Regions from separate parts of the Lysinibacillus sp. FJAT-14222 genome, predicted to be linked through region 2. Evidence: predicted binding sites of a transcription regulator. Region 2 holds the regulator's gene; the other holds the start of a gene.

Region 1 (3,245 bases), on a different contig from region 2:
GTTCTACATTTGTTATTATCTGTTTAGCAATTTCCCTGAAAGCTGTTTTCTCTTCAGGTTTAAAGCCAAACTCTACATTCGCAAGAGGTCTATATTTACCGTTACTTAATTGAGTACCCACTATCATTGTAAAAGGATTCTCTTTATATCCTAAGATAACAGTATCCATTACTTTAAAGTGTTTATACTTCAACCAATCATGTGATCGATGGTTAGTTTTGTAAGTCGAATTACTTCGCTTTCCTACGATACCTTCCATACCTCTATCCTTAGTTAACTGAAATATATCGTTGCCATTGCCTGTGACCGATGGAGTAACAAGTAAACTATTTGAAGGTTCGATTATTGATGATAATATTTCCTTACGTTCTATAAGTGTTTTATTCATATGTGACTTACCAGTAGCTAATACATCAAATGCTATAAAAGTAGCCGCATTAGTTAAAGTTGCTTGATCAATCTTATCTTTATTTGAAAGTCTACCTCTGTAAGCAAAATCTTCAAATACTGATACACCATTTCTCAGTACTACGCCTTCACAATCAATAATTGCTGTGTCTTCCTTAATTGACTTTCCAACAGTTTGTAGCTCTGGAAACTTAGAAGTTACATTGTTGCCATGTCGTGTATATGCCTCTACTCGCTCACCTTGTTTATGCAAAAGGATGCGCCAACCATCCCATTTTATATCGTAAATCCACTCTGGATTATCTATTATTTCATTATTGTTACCCATGTGAAGTAACATTGGTTTAATTGGAGTAAATAACATTACTATTTCCCCCTCATAAACCATTATCTCATGCCATATATACTAAAAACACATGTAAATGAAGGTACTAGTGGTAATTACAAATTCAACTTTTCATTAATATAATTATTTATAAGTTGTTCAACCTTTGTTTTTAAGGCTTGTTGAGCATATCGTAAATCAACATCATCACCTGCTGTAGCAATTTTCACATCACTAAAGTACTCATCTATCTTAGTCCATCCCACAATTCGTATTTTTTGCTGTGCAAGCTGTCTTTTCAGATTAAAACATTCATTACGTAAATCCTTTAATAATGAATCCATTAATGGGAGAAATACATTTTTCAATTTAAATTGTTCTGTCTTCAGATAATCAACCTGCAACGATTTGACAGCTAAATCTAACAATAAAAATTTGTGTACAAGCTGTCGTTGCTCTGAATTAATCATCTATATTTACCATTGATACTTTTTGTATCTGATCAAATGTAATACGTTTTATTGAAATATCCATATCCAAGAGTAATTCCTTATGAAATGCATTAATAGCAGTAATCATTCCTACAACATCATGTAATTTATTGTCACTCCACAAGGTTATTTTGACTTCTTCATGTAATTTATAGGCTCTCTGCACTGTTTGTTCAATCTCTTCTAGTTCCCATTCAGTTAAATCACGTTGTTTATCATGGAATTGCTCTTGCTTCCATTCCTTAATTTTCACCAAATGCTCAGGCAGCATCAATGCTGTCCATTTCATATTTCCACGGTCATTTAACATAAACTCTCTCCTCCAGAAAAAGAACGTTTGTTTGTATATATTATAGAGTATTTGTTCAGATTTATGCAACGGAAATATTACAAATAAAAAAAGAGAGTCAAAAAGACCATCCTCCAAATATGTATTTATTTAAATAAAAGATAACTATTATCAAATCACTTATTCATCATCTCAATCACTTTGGTTAATTCTGACAAAGATATGCTAATTTCTTTACCATGTGAGGCGAAGAACAACACATCATCTGTACCGTCATATTTGGTAATGCTTAGTTTGCCATCTTCAATTTCTACATCATCTACATGTTCAACATTCAACAATACTTCAATCATACTTAATTACCTCTCATTTCTAAAAACTGATTTGTAATTGACTCAGTTCGATCATTCATTATTTGTAGCAGCTCATCAATATGTAACGGTTCTCCAAAAGGTTTATAACTAAGTAATGGTGAATCAACTCCTAAATTTAGCTGATTATCATATTTGTTAGGTTGTGAGTGAATATGACCTGAAACAGACCACTTATTAGGACGTAATCCAATTTCCATTGGGTAATGTGTAAGCCACATATTTTGCTTCTGATATTTCATTTTCATTCCTACAGTATGTAATTCCTTAATATAACCTTCTTCTAACATTCGTTTGACTACTTTATCATCATCATGATTGCCTTGAATCAACACTTTATCTCCGTTTAATCGTGGTAAAATATCAATCCATTTTGAATATCCTCCAAATACAAAATCGCCTAGATGGTAAACTAAGTCACCTTTCTTTACAACTTTATTCCAAGCTTCAATCATACCTACGTTCATTTCTTCTAAAGTTGAGTATGGTCGATTTTCAAATGTTAAAATGTTCTTATGATGGAAATGCGAATCACTTGTAAGCCACGTATTCATATTATAATTTCCTCCTCTATCGTTTCATTGTAATGCTTGTGCCTGCTTTTACATCTCCTTCAACATTACCGCAGCTAACTGAAGTTCCTGCTTTAACTGAACCTTTTATATTTTGGCATGTAATAGATGATCCACTTTTAACATCTCCAAGTACATCTCCTTTGATCGTTGCAGAAGATCCTGTTTCTAATTTATTTATATTTCCATCTACAATAATATGTACGTCTCCTGATAATTCATCTGTCTCAATGACATTACCATCAACATATATTTTATTATTTATTACTGAAATATTATTACCTTTTACATTTACTGTTTTACCATTAATTGTTACTGAATTAAATGATTTTCCAAACATGACTTCATCTCCTTATTGTTTTTCACAAACTATATCTTCATATGCTTCTGGATTTGTTGTTATTGAATATCCAGTAAAGAATACCCCTACAATAAATGATAACAACGCCACTAATATAAAAGCCGAAATCAAACCTACACTAATCCATGATTTTGCAAAATTGCTCATTATGTATTACTCCTTTTAATGTTTTCTAATCCTTCAATAAAGTACAGTAAGTCCTCATATACTTCTGCTTTGATTTCTGCCTTCTTATCATATCTAGCATTATCATATGTATGTGTTAGTGATAATTCAATGTGGTACTTTAACCATTCAAATTTTGTTTTCTTCATATCTCACTACCTTTTATGTATTTTTAACATTTAAATCACAAATATTTTTATCATTCCATTTAATCTTTTTAACGTATTTCTCTTTGTCATTTCTTACCAAATATGAATCTAACC
Region 2 (3,245 bases):
AAACTACCAGACAATGTTACTATTGAAAGTTTGTATTAATTTAATACTTTTAGGATAGATGGAATTTAGTTATTTATTGTATCCGTCATTTTTATGGTGGAACCCATCTCTACAGTTCATCTATCCTTTACTTCGGTGGTTGTATCCGTCACTTCGATGATTCTATCCATCACTTCTTGGTCCTTCACCTCCATCTAGAGTCTTTAAAAATTAAAAAATCAGCGGGACGACATACTCCCACTGATTAAAACGTCACTTAATTTGTTCGATTCCCTCTTGATGTTCCCTAAATCTCCTATGTACAGTAGCTTTGCTTACATCAAAGCCTAGACCTCTAAGTGTCACGGCGATTTCCTCAAAGGTGAAGCCTCGATTACGTAGCTTCACAATTTCTTCTACAGGTACATCCTTACGTTCTTGACCATTAGGATTTCCTCGATTAGATAAATTGTTTTCAGGACGATAGCCATTTTCAACGGCACGACGCATGCCACGACGTATTTTAGCATTATGGATTCTGCGCTGGTACTCCTCTACGATCGCTAAAATTTCTAGAAGCATCGTATCCATTTCATTTAATTGTACAGGCCCCGCGTCTCGCATAGAAAAAACATCAGTTTCAGTTTTTTGCAATAAATGCAATACTGCCATTCTAGCATTTCCACGTCCTAAGCGTGTTTCATCCTGTACAAATAATGCTTTAATTTCTTTTTCTTTAATGAAATCGAGCATTTCAAGTAAGCCTTCTCGTTCTACATCATAGCCACTATGCTTGTCTTTAAAAACGCTCTTCACTTCATAGCCCTGCTCTTTAGCATAGCGCATTAACTCCTCCTGCTGACGCTCAAGCGAGGAACTTTGTGTCTCTTTTTCTGTACTCACACGGCAATAGACAACAGCCGTTTGTTCTTTATTTATCATTGTTCATTTCTCGCAATTTCAATAGAATTTATGGGATTGGGATGGTCACCCACTACTGGAATCACTAGGGGTTTACCTGCAATAATGTTAACGTTCGATAATTCATTTTCGGCCTTCACAAGTTTAATCCAATCATCCTTTTTCATTTTACCACGGTATTGTTCAGCTAACGACCATAAGCTATCACCATGTTCGATTTCAATTTCTGTGTAACTAACATCGCCTGGATCTGTTATAAAAAGGTATGCTGCAAATAGTAGACAAGCCCCTAATAAAATTGTAATATGTGGATTTTTCTTTAACCAGTTCATAATCATAACCCCTTTTTAAGAATGTTTGTTCGGAATATATGTTCTTATAATAGTACGAACAAACGTTTTTGTCAAACACTTTTCGAACCTATGTTTGCGTAAGTGTTCGCATTCTGTTATACTACTAATAAGTAGAATGATTAGAAAAAAGAGGTGAGCAATCATGAAAAAAGTTTCGAAAAGACAAGAGGCCATATTAGAGTTCATCAAAGAAGAAGTGCGCACAAAGGGGTATCCACCATCTGTACGTGAGATTGGTGAAGCAGTTGGACTTGCTTCAAGCTCAACAGTTCATGGACATTTAGCTCGTTTAGAGCAAAAGGGCTTTATTCGTCGAGATCCAACTAAACCACGCGCTATTGAAATTCTAGAGCCAGAGGATTCTATTCAAAAGCAACATGTTATACATGTCCCACTTGTTGGGAAGGTTACAGCAGGTTCTCCAATAACTGCTGTTGAAAATATCGATGAATATTTCCCACTACCAGATACTTATGGTACAAGTGAAGATCAATTATTTATGCTAGAAATTATGGGTGAATCAATGATTGAAGCTGGCATCTTAGACGGAGATTTAGTCATTGTTAAACAAAAAGCAACGGCTGATAATGGTGATATTGTCGTAGCAATGACTGAAGAGGATGAAGCAACTGTAAAGCGTTTCTTCAAGGAAAAAAATCATTTTCGTTTACAGCCTGAAAACGCAACAATGGAGCCAATTATCGTAGACCAAGTTTCTATTTTGGGGCAAGTTGTTGGCCTCTATCGCCGTGTACACTAAAAGTATCTTAATAATAAAGTATAAAAAGAGGATATTATGTTCGCATATACCTCTTTTTCTTATGAGTTCCATTTTATATTCGAACAAAGTTAAAAAAAGAATCCATTTTAACATGGATTCCCTACACGCTAGCAATGTATTCAGTTAAATTAAAACATTGAATTAGCAATTTCAAGCAAATCATACACCGTGAAATCTTGTGGTATTTCACTTTCTATCCTAATTGAATACTTTAAACTGTCATGAAGAAAAATCAGTTCGTTCCGCAGATACAATGCTTTTATACCATTCTTTAAGGTGTAAATATTTTCACCCTTGGCTGCCTCTAAATCCTCTTCTCCCGGCTCGATTTTCACCTGTAACAATCCATGTAATTTTACATTTCGATACCTTATTAGAAGAGTATCTTTGTTTATATTTCCTTCTACATGCGTAATGTCAAACGGAAATTTGGATGCAGTCAGGATATTCGCTTTATGCTTGTTCGAATATTCCTTTATCATTTTCGATTCATTCATAAATGGGTTGGACCCGTCGTAAATAACACGAATATCTGTTATTTTTTCTTGATTAGATGTTATTTCCCATATAAAAGCTATTCTTTCAGGCATATCTTCTCCATCGTCAAAATAAGCCAATGATACTCTCACATTAGCTTTAAGTGAAGGCAAACCCGAAACCCTTCTAATTGGAGTCTCTTCCCTTATCTCAGGAAGTTTAACATTTGAAGATAAATAAGTCCTCGCCTGTTTTTCATCTTTTTTCATCAATGCCATCGTAAAATTGCTTACTACATCATTACCATATGGTCCTGCCTTTACATGTTGAATCGATAAAAATAACAGCATGAAGATCTGCAATACCAACACTATTTTTTTCATGTTCATCACCAGGGTTATCTTTCCCTCGATAATAAATTCTATGCTTCTACCTTGAACATCAAACTAGCCTTTACAAATGCAGTAAATAATTTCTTCGATACTTCATCACCTGCCATTGCTTGCTCTTCAGGATGCCACTGTACTGCTAGACAAAATGGTAAATCTTCATGTACCACCGCTTCAACGATACCATCACTTGATTTTGCTGCCACTTTCAACTTTTCTGCTACTACATTTACAGCCTGATGATGAAATGAATTCACAGCAATTTTCTCTTCCTCTATAATCGTCCTTAATAATGTATCAGGTGTTAGACTAACATAATGTGTAGCAACGCCTCGAGCTGCCTGT

Evidence for each region. Region 2 encodes LexA, which represses DNA repair genes until DNA is damaged. Its sites were predicted from a motif close to CGAACATATGTTCG; they were not measured.
Region 1: AN161_RS18080 (YolD-like family protein) is a predicted target of LexA. The motif match lies at 1,555-1,568, and genes of this name have one in related genera.

The regions. Positions count from the first base shown of each region.
Region 1 is NZ_LIYL01000044.1:155,097-158,341, reverse strand. Features, by position in the region: gene AN161_RS18090 (DNA ligase) at 1-772, opposite strand, end outside; gene AN161_RS18085 (hypothetical protein) at 850-1,203, opposite strand; gene AN161_RS18080 (YolD-like family protein) at 1,196-1,534, opposite strand; gene AN161_RS29800 (hypothetical protein) at 1,690-1,866, opposite strand; gene AN161_RS18075 (metallophosphoesterase) at 1,869-2,438, opposite strand; gene AN161_RS18070 (hypothetical protein) at 2,455-2,796, opposite strand; gene AN161_RS29795 (hypothetical protein) at 2,809-2,964, opposite strand; gene AN161_RS29790 (hypothetical protein) at 2,964-3,131, opposite strand; gene AN161_RS18065 (hypothetical protein) at 3,145-3,245, opposite strand, start outside.
Region 2 is NZ_LIYL01000021.1:244,052-247,296, reverse strand. Features, by position in the region: gene def (peptide deformylase) at 1-39, shown strand, start outside; gene AN161_RS10750 (recombinase family protein) at 253-921, opposite strand; gene AN161_RS10745 (LysM peptidoglycan-binding domain-containing protein) at 918-1,232, opposite strand; gene lexA (transcriptional repressor LexA) at 1,396-2,013, shown strand; gene AN161_RS10735 (hypothetical protein) at 2,163-2,894, opposite strand; gene AN161_RS10730 (gamma-glutamyl-gamma-aminobutyrate hydrolase family protein) at 2,933-3,245, opposite strand, start outside.